One region of the Sphingosinicella sp. genome, then DNA from elsewhere that is predicted to be linked to it. Evidence: predicted binding sites of a transcription regulator. Region 1 holds the regulator's gene; the other holds the start of a gene.
The links. The regulator LexA, encoded in region 1, represses DNA repair genes until DNA is damaged. The targets are predictions, from matches to a motif close to GTTCCNCNCTTGTTCT.
Positions count from the first base shown of each region.

Region 1 (7,230 bases):
ATCGTCGGCATCTTGGCGATCAGGCGGTGGCTCGCGATGCGGCGCTGCACCGGATCGTCGATGTCGGTCGAGTCGTGGTAGAATGCCGAAAGCGCGCCGACGACGCCGCACATGATCGCCATCGGGTGCGCATCGCGCCGGAAGCCGCGATAGAACATCGCGAGCTGTTCGTGGATCATCGTGTGGCGCGTGATCGTGCGCACGAACTCGTCATACTCGTTCGGGTTCGGCAGCTCGCCGCGCATCAGCAGGTAAGCGACCTCCATGAAGCTCGATTTTTCGGCGAGCTGGTCGATCGGATAGCCGCGGTGCAGCAGCACGCCTTCGTCGCCGTCGATGTAGGTGATCTTCGATTCGCACGAGGCGGTGGAGGTAAAGCCGGGATCATAAGTGAAGGCGCCGGTGTTGCCGTAGAGCTTGCGAATGTCGACGACATCCGGCCCGACCGAGCCCGAAAGCACCGGGTAGTCGCTGGCCTTGCCGCCCAGATCCAGCTTCGCAGTCGTGTTGCTCATGGCTCGCTCACCCTTCCGTTTTCGTTGGCGGTCTAGGCCGTCTTCCCAACCTGATCGTCTATCCTGCCGAGGCTTTCCTCACGCCCGAGCACGCCCAGAACCTCGAATATACCCGGCGACGTTGTGGTTCCCGTTAACGCCGCGCGCAGGGGCTGTGCCAGCTTGCCGAGCCCGATCTCCTCGCGCTCAGCATAGTGCCGCACGGCCTCCTCGATGGCTGCGGTCGTCCATTCGCCGACACCGGCGATAACCTCCCGCAGTGCAGCAAGGCGCCCTCTGCCGGCGCTGTCTAGCAACCCTTCGGCCTTTTCGTCGAGTGTTATTGGGCGCTGCCGAAACAGAAATGCGCTGGAGGCGGCCAACTCGTTCAAATCTTTCGCTCTTGGCTTCAGATGCGGCATTGTGCGGAGCAGCAAGTCTCGCTCTTCCGCCGACAGGTCACGGGCCAGCGTGGCCGCGATCCGGCCTTCGATCAGCCCCGCCAGGCGGCCATCGTCGGCGATGCGCAGGTAGTGCCCGTTGACGTTCTCGAGCTTCTTGAAGTCGAGTCGCGCCGGATTGCGCCCGATGCCTTCAAGCGTGAACACCGCGGCGGCTTCCTCGCGCGTGAAGAATTCCTGGTCGCCGTGGCCCCAGCCGAGCCGGAGCAGGTAGTTTTCCAATGCCTCGGGCAGGAAACCCATGTCGCGGTATGCGTCGACGCCGAGCGCGCCGTGCCGCTTCGAAAGCTTGGCACCGTCCGCGCCATGGATCAGCGGCACATGCGCATAGCTCGGCTCCGCCCAGCCGAGCGCGCGGATCAGCGCCAGCTGGCGGAAGGCGTTGTTGAGGTGGTCATCGCCCCGGATCACGTGCGTTATGCCCATGTCATGGTCGTCGACCACAACGGCGAGCATGTAGGTCGGCGTCCCGTCCGAACGCAGCAGCACGAAATCGTCGAGTTCGGCATTCTTCACCGTCACCGCGCCCTGCACGGCGTCTTGAATCGTGACTTCGCCCTCCTGCGGCGCCTTCAGGCGGATCACATAGGGCGCGCCTGCGGGTGCCTCGGCGGGATCGCGGTCGCGCCAGCGCCCGTCGTAGCGCATCGGGCGCTTTTCGGCGCGCGCGGTCTCGCGCATCTGCTCCAGCTCTTCGGGCGTCGCGAAGCACTTGTAGGCGCCGCCCGTCTCCAGCAGGCTCCGTGCCACCTCTGCGTGCCGCGCCTCGCGTTCGGACTGGTAGACGATCTCGCCGTCCCAATCGAGGTTCAGCCACGAAAGCCCGTCGATGATCGCGTCGATGGCTTCCTTTGTGGAGCGCGCCTTGTCGGTATCCTCGATGCGCAGCTTGAACGTCCCGCCGGTCGCCTTCGCGTACAGCAGGTTGAACAGCGCGGTGCGCGCGCCGCCGATGTGGAGGAAGCCGGTCGGGCTCGGTGCGAAGCGGGTAACGACCGGGGTTTTGGCGCTTGCGCCCATGGAAATCCTGTCCGAAACTGAAAGAAGTCGGGGGGCTCTAACATAACGCTGCCAGCCGTTCAAACCGGGCCGCTCGAGGCCGGAGCGCTGCCCCTTGCGCATCGCACCCGCCTGCACGAAACCGCCGAAATCTGGCTTGCGGAGGAGCGTCACCAGCTCGTGCTGTTCGTGCCCGTCGCGCTCGGGCTCGGTATCGCGGCATGGTTCGCGCTGCCGACACCGCGTGAATGGATCGCGGCGATGCTGCTCGGCGGCGCGCTCGCGGCAGTCGGCCTGCTGGCAAACGGGCTTCCGCGCATCGCGCTTGCCGCAGTCGGCCTGCTTTTTGCGCTGGGAGTCGGCGCGGCATGGCTGCGTGCCGAGCAGGTACGCGCGCCGGTGATCGAGCGGTCATGGCGCGCACTCACGATCGAGGCGACAGTCGATGCCGTCGAACCGCGCCCAGCCGAGGGCCGCACGCGCCTGCGCCTTTCGGATATCACCGGCCTGCCGCCGGGCCTCACCGCGCGTGTCGGTATCCGAGGCAATGCACCGGAGGGCGTCGTACCCGGCACGCGCGTCGCTCTGCGCGCATCGCTGTCGCCGCCGCCGGGGCCGAATATTCCCGGCGGCTACCATTTCGCGCGCCGCGCGTGGTTCGACGGCATCGGCGCCGTCGGCTACGCACTCTCGGATGTCACGGTCGTTGCGCCTGCACCGGCGCGTCCCGGCTTCATCCGACGCTTCGAGGCGTTCCGAAGCGCGCTCACGAAGCGCCTGCAGGACGGCGTCAGCGGCAGGGAAGGTGGGCTCGCCGCCGCGCTCGTCACTGGCGACCGCGGCGGTATCCCCGATGACGTCACCGAGGCGATGCGCGACAGCGGCCTCGCGCACCTCATCTCGATCTCGGGCCTGCACATCGCGGTCGTGGTGGGCGGCGTGCTGTGGGGCACGCGCCGCCTGCTCGCGCAGAGCGAACGCCTCGCGCTCGGCACCGATATCAAGCTGATCGCCGCGCTCGCCGCCGCCGCCGCGGGCATCGGCTACACGCTGATCGCGGGCGCGGAGGTGCCGACGGTGCGCTCCTGCATTGCCGTGCTCATCGTGCTCGTCGGGCTCGCGCTGGGGCGGGAGGCGATCTCGCTGCGCCTTGTCGCTGCGGGCGCCTTCTTCATCCTGCTCGTACGCCCCGATTTCCTGCTCGGGCCCAGCTTCCAGCTCAGCTTTGCCGCCGTCACCGCGATCGTCGCGCTTTATGAATCGCCGCTCGCGCGCCGCTTCAATGCGGGAAAGGAGGCAGGCCGCGCAGAACGCCTGTGGCACGGTGTTCTCGCGCTCCTCGCCACCGGCATCGCTGCCGAGTTCGCGCTCGCCCCAATCGCCTTCTTCCATTTCAACCAAATGGGGCTCTACGGCGTCGCCGCGAACCTCGCCGCGATTCCCTACACCAGCTTCGTGATCCTGCCGCTGCTCGGCCTGTCGGTGTTTCTCGGCGCGATCGGGCTCGCCGCGCCGGTCGATTGGCTGCTCGGCCATGCGCTCCACATCCTCATCCACATCGCGGAGATCACTGCGGCGACGCCCGGCGCTGTCTCGCGGCTCCCGGCCGCGCCGGACTGGGCATTCGCCATACTGATGCTCGCCGGCGTCTGGTTCTGCCTCTGGCAGACGCGTCGCCGGTGGCTCGCGCTGTTACCGCTCGCAATCGGCACCGTGGGTATGGCGACGGCGCAGCCGCCCGACCTCATCGTCGATGGGGAGGGCAAGCACCTCGCCGTGGTGCGGGACGGCAAAGTCGCGCTCCTCCGCACACGCGCCGGAGATTACGTGCGCTCGATGTGGGCGGACGCGGCGGGAGAAGCCGCGAGCAGCAATCTCGAAACACTGCCGGACGCGCGCTGCACGCCTGACGCCTGCACTGCCCGTGTCACGGCGGGCGGCCGTGCATGGACGCTGCTCGCTACGCGTTCCGGCCTTCTCATCGATCGTGCTGCATTCGAACCCGCCTGCGCCGCCGCCGACATCGTCGTCAGCGACCGCCGCCTGCCATATTGGTGCGCTCCGCGCTGGCTGAAGCTCGACCGTGCAAAGCTCGCAGAAACCGGTGCGCTGTCGATCTGGCTCGATGGGCCGCGCATCCGCAGTGTCGCCGCGGAGGACGGCTCGCATCCCTGGGCAAGCCGTCTTCCGTCTGACGTCAAATAATCCTTAGTTATACCTGCGCAGCAGCCCTACGAGCTTGCCCTGGACGCGCACCCGGTTCGGTGCATAGCGCTGCGCGGTGTAGGCGCTGTTCGCGGGGTCGAGGCGGATTTCGCCCTTGTCGCGGCGGAGATACTTGAGCGTTGCCTCGTCTTCATCGACCAGCGCCACGACGATCTCGCCGTCACGTGCCGTGTCGCATTTCTGGACGAGGGCATAATCGCCGTCGAGGATGCCCGCCTCGATCATGGAGTCGCCGGAAACCTCCAGCGCGAAATGATCGCCCGCACCGCCGAGGAGCGCGGCGGGCACGGAAAGCGTACGATCGCTTTGCAGCGCTTCGATCGGCATACCCGCGGCGATCTTGCCGTGCAGTGGAAGCTCGATGACGTCATCGTTCGCCGCCGCGATGATCGGCGTCTGCCGGGCAGGGGCCTTCGCCGTCGTGCCGGTTTCGGGGAGGCGCAGCACTTCGAGCGCGCGTGCGCGGTTCGCCAAGCGTCGGATGAACTGCCGCTCCTCGAGCGCGTTCACCAGCCGGTGCACGCCGGACTTCGATTTGAGGTCGAGCGCTTCCTTCATTTCCTCGAATGAGGGTGAGACGCCGCCGGCCTGCAGCCGATCGTTGATGAACATCAGCAGTTCGTGTTGCTTGCGTGTCAGCATGTCCGGTCCGCCCTTCCGTGTTTCGCGACTCGTTCCACAAGATGTTCCACTTTTCGTGAACGAATAGAGAACATTTAGGGGGTGACGAAAATCCTGTCAAGCGCGAGCACGGGAACATCAGCCCCCGCTGCCGCTGCGGGAGCGCCCACGGGGCGGATGATGAGCGCGTTCGCACCGGCGAGCACGCCCAGCATGGAGGAATCCTGTGCATCGAACGCGCGCACGCCGTCCGCCGTCAGCCGCGCGCGCAGGTGATCGCGGCGGTTGCCGTTCGCGGGCAGGGGGGCGAGCAGCCGCGCCGTGATCGTCGGGTCGGTGTTCGTGCGTCTCGCCATGCGCGCGAGCATCGGCAGCGCGAACAGCACGGCGCAGACGAAGGCGGAGACCGGGTTTCCCGGCAGCCCGAGCACGCGCGCGCGCCCAAGCGACCCGGCGATCAGCGGCTTGCCCGGCTTGATCGCGACTTTCCAGAAATCGAGCGCCGCACCAGCGTCTTGTAGCGCCGCCTGCACCAGATCGTGGTCGCCGACCGAGGCGCCGCCGATGGTGACGACGAGGTCGGCATCGCTTGCGGCCTTCAGCCCCTTGCCGATGGCGTCAAGATTGTCGGGGAAGATGCCGAGGTCGCAGGCTTCTGCGCCCGCCGCGCGAAACAGCGCCGCCAGCATCACGCCGTTCGAGCTGACGATCTGGTCCGCCTGCGGCACCTCGCCCGGCGGCACCAACTCGTCTCCCGTCGCGATGATCGCGACGCGCGGGCGCCGTATCGCAAGGCTGCCGTGCCCCGATGCGGCGGCAAGGCCGAGATGCTGCGGGCTAAGCCGCGTTCCCGCTACGATCAGCCGTTCGCCAGTACTGAAATCCTTGCCCGCCTTGCGGATGTGCGCGCCCGTGTGTGGCGGGCCGTCGCCCGTCAGCGTCAGCAGGTCACCTTCACGGCGCACCTCTTCCTGAACGATCACCGTGTCGGCGCCTTCGGGCAAGGGCGCGCCCGTGAAGATGCGGGCCGCTTCGCCCGCGCCAACCTTTCCAGCAAAGCCGCGGCCTGCCGCGCTTTCACCGACGACGCGCCAAGGCCCCGGCATATCGGCCCAGCGGACCGCGTAGCCGTCCATCGCGGAGGCCGGGAAGGGCGGCTGCGTCAGCCTTGCGGCGAGGTCTGCGGCAAGCGTCAGGCCGGCAGCCTCGGCGAGCGAAACGTCCATCGGGGAGACAGGCGCCGAGGCTGCCAGCAGCCGCGCCAGCGCGTCCTCGTAGCTCAGCATGTGCCGGGGAAGGTCCAGTCGCCGGATTTGCCCCCGGTCTTCTTCAGCAGGCGCACGCCCGAAATAACCATCGCCTTGTCCACGGCTTTCACCATGTCGTAGATCGTCAGCAGCGCAACGGAAGCCGCTGTCATCGCTTCCATTTCAACACCCGTGCCCCACGTCGTCGAAGCTGTCGCCTCCACGCGCACGCCGCCGTTCTCCAGCGTGAAATCCACCGCAACGCTCGTAAGCGGCAGCGGATGGCAGAGCGGAATGAGATCGGCGGTCTTTTTCGCCGCGGTGATCCCCGCGATGCGCGCCACGGCGAGCACGTCCCCCTTCGCCGCGTTTGCGCTGCGGACGGCCGCGAGCGCCTGTGCGGACATGGTGATATGCCCTTCGGCGATCGCCGTGCGCGCGGTCACCGCCTTGCCGGAGATGTCGACCATGCGGGCCTTGCCGGCCTCGTCGAGGTGGGTGAGTGCCATGAATCAGCCCTCCAGCAGCCGTTTCGTCGCGGCGGTGACGTCATCCTGCGCCATCAGCGATTCCCCCACAAGGAAGCTGTTGATGCCGAAGGCGGCCAGTCGGTCGAGGTCCGCGCGTGTGCGCAGCCCGCTTTCGCCGACGAGCGTATAGTCCGCCGGCACGCCACCGGCCAGCTCAGCCGATGTTTCAATATCGACATGCAATGTTTTGAGATTGCGATTGTTCACGCCCAGAAGCCGCGATTTCAGGTGCGCAAGCGCAGCGTCTCGCTCGTCTGCATCATGCACCTCGACAAGAACATCCATCCCCCAGCCGAACGCCGCCGCTTCCAGTTCCTTCGCAAGACCGATGTCGATCGCCGCAACGATGATAAGGATCGCATCCGCTCCGATCGCCCGCGCTTCCGCCACCTGATAGGGATCGACCATGAAGTCCTTGCGCAGCACCGGCAGCGGGACGGCCCCGCGCGCCGCGATCAGCTTGTCGTCGCTGCCCTGGAACCAGTGCTCCTCGGTCAGCACCGAAAGGCACGAAGCCCCTCCCGCACGGTAGGCGCGCGCCAGCGCCGGCGGGTCGAAGTCCGCGCGGATCAGTCCCTTGCTCGGCGATGCCTTCTTGATCTCGGCGATAAGGCCGAAGCGGCTTTCGCGCTTCGCCGCATCGAGCGCCGCC
Region 1 covers NZ_JAYRYK010000001.1:111,263-118,492, forward strand. Annotated here, with positions in the region: gene ACE3TJ_RS00585 (citrate synthase) at 1-515, opposite strand, end outside; gene gltX (glutamate--tRNA ligase) at 548-1,981, opposite strand; gene ACE3TJ_RS00595 (ComEC/Rec2 family competence protein) at 2,135-4,159, shown strand; gene lexA (transcriptional repressor LexA) at 4,163-4,822, opposite strand; gene glp (gephyrin-like molybdotransferase Glp) at 4,897-6,087, opposite strand; gene moaC (cyclic pyranopterin monophosphate synthase MoaC) at 6,081-6,557, opposite strand; gene trpC (indole-3-glycerol phosphate synthase TrpC) at 6,561-7,230, opposite strand, start outside.

Region 2 (7,230 bases), 1.0 Mb from region 1:
GCGCCGGGAGCCAACAGGGGGAGGATGCCCATGACCTTGAACAGCAACGTGATCTCGATGCTGCAGACCATCGTCGCGATGGGTCTGCTCAATCTGGTGATGTTCGTCTGGATGTACGCGACGCGGATTCCCGCGATGAACCAGGCGAAGATCGATCCGCAGTCAGCGCAGCACCCGGGTTCGCTGAACACGCTGCCGAGCGAGGCCCGCCGCGTCGCCGACAACTACAACCACCTCTTCGAAGCGCCGACGCTGTTCTACGCGATGGTCATCGCCATCGTGCTCCTCGGCCACGCCGACCAGTGGCACGTGCTCTGCGCATGGGCCTACGTGATCCTGCGCGCGCTCCATTCGCTGGTGCAGGCGACGTTCAACCGCGTGATGCTCCGCTTCGCGCTGTTCGGCCTGTCGTGGGTAGCGCTCGGCATCATGATCGTCCGCGAGGTCGCGGCGCTCTACTGAGCGCCCAGCCTAAGCCCGCCGCCAGACCGTCGTCCCGTCGGGCTTGTCCTCGAGGATGATGCCCTCCGCCTTCAACTGATCGCGGATGCGGTCGGCCTCGGCCCAGTTCTTCGCTGCTTTGGCCGCAGCACGGGCGCCCTTTAACTCTTCCACCATTTCAGATGAAATCTGGATAGTGACAGACGGTGGGTATCCAGTGAAACTCTCCAGCGCAGTATCCAAGCTCGCTTTTATCGGCTTCATCAAAGACCCAAGCCCTAGCAGTTTGCCGATGGCGTGCAGTTCCGATTTAGCCGTTGAAGCCTGGGCTTCCGAACCCGCCGTCGTCAGTTCCTTTCGAACCTTCTGCATCTCGGCAAGCACGGCAGGCGTGTTGAGATCGTCCTTCAGCGCATCGAGTATCGCTGCGGGAACCTCCGCTTCCACATAGGGCGCATCAGATGACCGGATTGCATTTGCGAAGCCGTCGAGCATCGCCTTCGCCTGCTCAATCAATCGTTCATTCCAGTCGAGCGGCTGTCGGTAGTGCGCCATCAACAGCGCCAACCGCAGCGTCTCACCTTTATGCTTCTGCTCCAGAAGCTCACCCACCGTCACCACGTTGCCCAGCGACTTCGACATCTTCTCCTTGTCCATGGAGAGGAAGCCGTTGTGCATCCAGATCTTCGCGAGCGGTGCGCCGTCGTGGGCGCAGCGGCTTTGCGCGCATTCGTTTTCATGGTGTGGAAACTGGAGGTCGAGGCCCCCGCCGTGGATGTCGATCGTGGTGCCGAGGTGCGCCTCGATCATCGCGGAGCATTCGATGTGCCAGCCCGGGCGTCCACGACCCCAAGGGGAGTCCCACCACGGCTGGTCCGCAGCGCTCGGCTTCCAGAGCACGAAATCGCCCGGGCTCTTCTTGTAGGGCGCCACCTCGACGCGCGCGCCCGCGATCATCTCATCCATCGGACGGCGCGACAGTGTGCCGTAGGCTTCATCCTTGGTGATGTCGAACAGCACATGGCCATCGGCGGCATAGGCCGCACCCTTTGCGATGAGCACTTGGATCATCGCGACCATCTGTTTGACGTATTTCGTGGCGGGCGGCTCATAAGTCGGCTGCAGCACGCCTAAAGCGCCCATGTCAGCCTGATAAAACTTTGTGTATTTTTCCGTGACAGTATTGATCGGCACGCCTTCGGCTTCGGCAGCGGCCATGATCTTGTCGTCGATATCGGTGAAGTTCCGCGCGTAATGCACGGCGTTCTCGCCATAGGTATGGCGGAGCAGGCGGAACAGCACGTCGAACACCACCGCGGGCCGGGCGTTGCCAATGTGCGCGCGGTTGTAGACCGTGGGGCCGCACACATACATCGTCACCCGGTTCTTGTCGGCGGGTGTGAAGACGTCCTTCTGGCGCGTCAGCGTGTTGTAGAGGCGGATATCGGTCATGCGCGCGGCCCTACCGTGAATCGCCCGCAAAGGAAACTGCCCTAGATTTCCGTCGAACCCGCGTCGTCCAGCAGATCGTCGAGTGCGTCGCGCTCTTCGTGGGTGTAGCCCTCGCCGCCGCTCGTGTCGCTGTAGTGCTGATCCTCGGGAGCGGTGCGCGGCCTGTCGTCGCCGAGCCCGAGCCCTTCCTGCCGGTCTTCGGCATAGTCGATGATCGCGCGGCTGGTGATGTCGAGCAGCGGCTCGGTTTTCGCGGCGAGCAGCCATTCCGGCAGCTTCTCGTTCCCGCCCCAGATGAGCGCGTGGCCGCGCGTCACGACGAGGAAGACGAGGCTGACGACGATGAGCCCCTTCACCGCGCCGAAGCCGAGCCCGAGCACGCGGTCGATCGGCCCGATCACCGAGCGCTTGGTGCGGTCGCCGAGCAGCCGCCCGACGAAGCGGAACAGGAAGAAAGTCCCGAAGAAGATGACGACGAAGGCGATCGCCGCCGCTGCGACCTCGCTGCCCACCATTCCCGCCGCGATCAGCTTGCCAGCCGGGTAGAACAGCTCGAGCGCCACGACCGCCGCGACCCATGCGAGCAGCGTGAGAATTTCGGTGACAAAGCCCCGGATCGCGCCAAGCGCGGCAAGCGCGCCCACGATGAGCAGAACGACGATGTCGAACCCGGTCATGTCCATATTTCGCGGCCCTAATCGGAGCCGCAGAGGTGGTCAACAAGCCCCGACAAATGTTTGAAGCCTGTGGCTTTCATGCCATTGGGCACGCCGTCTCCCTTGGCGGTCGCGCCGCCCGGCAGGAAGGCGCGTTCGAAGCCGAGCTTCTGCGCTTCCTTGAGGCGGAGCCCGAGGTGCGGCGCGGCGCGGACCTCGCCTGAAAGCGCGATCTCGCCGAGTGCCACCGTATCGAGCCGGATCGGCCGCTCCGCCATCGCCGAGGCGAGCGCTGCGGCAACGGCAAGGTCCGCGGCCGGATCGGAAACGCGCAGGCCTCCCGCGATGTTGAGATAGACCTCGCACGTCGAGAAATTGAGCCCGCAGCGCGCCTCCAGCACCGCAAGGATCATCGCGAGCCGTCCCGAATCCCAGCCGACGACCGCGCGGCGCGGCGTCGCGCCCGAAGGCAGTCGCACGACGAGCGCCTGCACCTCCACCATCACCGGCCGCGTGCCCTCGATCGCGGGGAACACCACCGATCCCGGCACCGGCGCCTCGCGCTGCGTGAGGAACAGCGACGACGGGTTCGAGACCTCTTCGAGGCCGAGCGCGCCCATCGCGAACACACCGATCTCGTCGGTGCCGCCGAAGCGGTTCTTCACGGCGCGCAGGATGCGGTACTGGTGCGAGCGCTCGCCCTCGAAATAGAGCACGGTATCGACCATGTGCTCGAGCACGCGCGGCCCCGCGATCTGCCCGTCCTTCGTCACATGGCCGACAAGCACCACCGCCGCGCCTTCGGACTTCGCGTAGCGGATCAGTTCCTGCGCGGCGGCGCGCACCTGGCTCACCGTTCCCGGCGCGCCCTCCAGCATGTCCGAATGCATCGTCTGGATCGAATCGATGACCAGCAGATCGGGCACCGGGTTTTCGGCGAGCGTCGTCAGGATATCGCGCACCGAGGTGACGCTGGCGAGCGCCACGTCGGCCTTGCCGAGCCCGAGCCGCTGCGCGCGCAGCCGCACCTGGTCCGCCGCCTCCTCGCCCGAGAGGTAGACGATGCGCTTCCCCGCCATCGCCATCTTGCCCGCGACCTGCAGCAGCAGAGTCGATTTGCCGATGCCCGGATCGCCGCCGATCAGGATCGCGCTGCCCGGCACCACGCCGCCGCCGAGCGTGCGGTCGAGTTCGGCAATACCCGTCGGCAGCCGCGGCGGCAGCGGCGTGTCCTCATCCAGCGATTGCAGGCGGAACGCCGCACCGCCGCGCGAAAGCGACTGCTTCGCCGAGAACGGCGTCACCACCGCGCCCGCATCCTCGACGATGCTGTTCCATTCCTTGCACTCGCCGCACTGCCCCGCCCAGCGCGGGCTCACCGCGCCGCACGCCTGACAGACAAACTGGGTTTTCAGCCGCGCCATTCATCACCCAAGATCAAGAACATAAAAAGAACATAACGACCCCACCAGCCAAACACAACTCCCTCTCCCCGCCGGGGAGAGGGTTGCGGAGAGGGGATACCCGCCAACCCCCAACAGGCATTTGCGCATCAGGTGCTGCACGGCTATCCGTCCTCACACATGATCCCGCCGTCCCCTCTCCGCCTCCGCATCGACCTCGACGCCCTTGCCGCCAACTGGCGGCAGCTCCGCGCACTCGCGGGCGTGGAGACGGGCGCGGCCGTGAAGGCGAACGGCTACGGCCTCGGCGCGAAGGCCGTTGTGAACCGGCTCTATGCGGAGGGCTGCCGGACGTTTTACGTCTCCAACTGGCAAGAGGCCGCAGCCCTTGCGGGGCACCCAGCGGACCTGCGCGTGAAGGTTCTGCACGGCATCGATATCGCCGATCTCCCTGCCGTGCTCTCCATCGATGCGGACCCGGTGCTCAGCAGCCCCGAGCAGGTGGCGCTCTGGCGCGCGCACGGCCAGGGCCGGCGCTGCGACATCATGGTGGACACCGGCATGAACCGCCTCGGCTTCGATTGGCGCGGATTCTGCACCGAGATGTTCGCGGGGATGGATGTGGACACTGTTCACTCTCACCTCGCCTGCGCCGACACGCCGGAGCATCCGCTGAACGGGCTGCAGCGCGATCGCTTTGAAGCGGTGGTCGTGGCACTCGGCATCCGCGGCGCGCTCGCGAACACTGCGGGCATCTTCCTCGGCCACGACTACGCCTTCGGCCATGTGCGCCCCGGGATCGGGCTTTATGGCGGCAGCGCGGGCCTACACCAGGTTGTGTTTCCCTCAGCGCGCGTCATCCAGTGCCGCGACGTGCCCGCCGGCGACGCCGCGGGCTACGGCGCGACGTGGACGGCGCCGCGCGACAGCCGCCTCGCCGTGCTCAACATCGGCTATGCGGACGGCTATCTGCGGGGCTTTTCCAACACGGGCGCGGCCCTTGTCGGCGGCAAGCGCGCACCGGTCGTGGGGCGCGTTTCGATGGACATGATCATCATCGACATCACAGACACTCCTGCGGTGGCGCCGGGAGACTGGGTGGACATCACTTACAACCTCGCCGAAGCCGCCGCGCAGTCCGGGCTTTCCGAGTATGAGTTGCTGACTGGGCTCGGCGCCCGCTATGAGCGCGTCTACACATGAACGCACTCGTCACCTTCTTCGCCCACCCGGGCCGCGCCACGCTCGGCGCGCTCGCCAGCATCGGCCGGGTCGCGCTGTTCACGCTGCGCGCACTCGGCGCTGCGGTGCGTCCGCCGTATTATTTCGGCCGTCTCATCGAGCAGATGCTGATCATCGGCTGGTTCTCGCTGCCGGTCGTCGGCCTCACCGCCGTGTTCACCGGCGCGGCGCTCGCGCAGCAGATTTTCGTCGGCGGCAGCCGCTTCAACGCGGAAAGCACCGTGCCCGCCGTCACCGTCATCGCCATCGTGCGCGAGCTCGGCCCCGTGCTCGGCGGGCTGATGGTGGCGGGCCGCGTCTCCTCCGCGATGGCGGCGGAACTCGGCACGATGCGCGTCACCGAACAGATCGATGCACTGACGACGCTGCGCACGGACCCGTTCCAGTATCTGATCGCGCCGCGCCTCGTTGCCGCCGTGATCGTGCTGCCGCTGCTGGTGCTCGTCTCGAACGCGCTCGGGGTGATGGGCGGCTTCCTCATCGGCACGCAGCGCCTCGGCTTCAACGTCACGTCCTACCTCGCCACGACGCGCCAGTACCTCGAATGGGACGACGTCTCGTCGAGCCTCGTGAAGGCCGCCGTGTTCGGTTTCATCATCGCGATGATGGGCTGCTACCACGGCTTCCGCAGCATGGGCGGCGCGGCAGGTGTCGGCCGCTCGACGACGAACGCCGTCGTTAGCGCGTTCGTGCTCATCCTGCTCGCGAACCTCATCATCACCGTGCTGGTGTTCGGCACATGAAGGGCGGCAGCATCGAACTCATCGGGGTCCGCAAGGCGTTCGGGCCGAAGGTCGTGCTCGATCATATCGATCTCAACGTCACGCCGGGCGAATCGCTCGTTGTCATCGGCGGTTCGGGTACGGGCAAATCGGTTATGCTGAAATGCGTGCTCGGCATCCTGCCCATCGACGGCGGCACGATCCGGCTGGACGGCGTCGACCTCGCCGCTGCCTCGCGTGCCGAGCGCACCGAGCTTAGGAACCGCATCGGCATGTTGTTCCAGGGCGGCGCGCTGTTCGATTCGCTGCCCGTATGGCGCAACATCACCTTCGGGCTGACGCGCGGCCGCGCGACGAACGCGAAAGCGATGCACGCGAAGGCGGTCGAGCTGCTCGCGAAGGTCGGCCTCGATGCGCCGGTCGCGGATTTGAAGCCATCCGAGCTTTCGGGCGGGATGCAGAAGCGCGTCGCGCTCGCCCGCGCCATCGCCGCAGAGCCGGAGATCATCTTTTTCGATGAGCCGACCACGGGTCTAGATCCCATTCGCGCCGACACCATCAACCGCCTGATCCGCAGCCTCGTTACCGATCTCGGCGTCACCGCCGTCACCATCACGCACGATATGGCGAGCGTCCGCCGCATCGCCGACCGCGTCGCCATGCTGAAGGACGGGCGCATTCACTGGGAAGGCAAGGTCGCCGACCTCGAAAACAGCGGCAACGACTATGTCGACCGCTTCGTCCACGGTCGCGCCGAAGACGGCGAGGCTGGTTAGACGCCGCCCGCCGCCCTATATCGGCCGCGATGTCCGAACCCCTCTACAACACCGCGATCCTGCGCCTCGCCGCCACGATCCCGCACCAGGCGCGCCTCGCCGCGCCGCAAGGCACGAGCCGGAAGGTCTCGCCGATCTGCGGCAGCCGTGTCACTGCCGACGTCGATCTCGACGACGCGGGCCGCATCACGGCATTCGGGCAGGAGGTACGCGCCTGCGCGCTCGGGCAGGCCTCAGCCTCGATCCTCGGCAGCGGTGTCATCGGCAAGTCCGCGTCAGAGCTTCGTAATGCCCATACTGCGCTCGCCGCGTTCCTGAAAGGTGAAGGCGATGTCCCGGCAGGCTGGCCGGACCTCGAAATCTTCCGCCCCGCGCAGGCCTACAAGGCCCGCCACCCCTCCATCCTTCTCGCCTTCGACGCGGCGGCAAGCGCGGCGGAGGACGCGGCGGTTACAGCCAGCGCCTGACCTTTTCCTTGTAGGCGCGGTATTCGTCGCCGAACTTCGCTTCGAGATAGCGCTCCTCGCGCGCGATTACC
Region 2 covers NZ_JAYRYK010000001.1:1,123,087-1,130,316, forward strand. Annotated here, with positions in the region: gene ACE3TJ_RS05265 (MAPEG family protein) at 31-462, shown strand; gene cysS (cysteine--tRNA ligase) at 472-1,893, opposite strand; gene ACE3TJ_RS05275 (CvpA family protein) at 1,935-2,570, opposite strand; gene radA (DNA repair protein RadA) at 2,588-3,973, opposite strand; gene alr (alanine racemase) at 4,133-5,155, shown strand; gene ACE3TJ_RS05290 (MlaE family ABC transporter permease) at 5,152-5,937, shown strand; gene ACE3TJ_RS05295 (ABC transporter ATP-binding protein) at 5,934-6,692, shown strand; gene ACE3TJ_RS05300 (iron-sulfur cluster assembly scaffold protein) at 6,722-7,159, shown strand; gene ACE3TJ_RS05305 (isoprenylcysteine carboxylmethyltransferase family protein) at 7,143-7,230, opposite strand, start outside.
Region 2: the regulator LexA is predicted to act here: its motif matches at 3,990-4,005, upstream of radA (DNA repair protein RadA).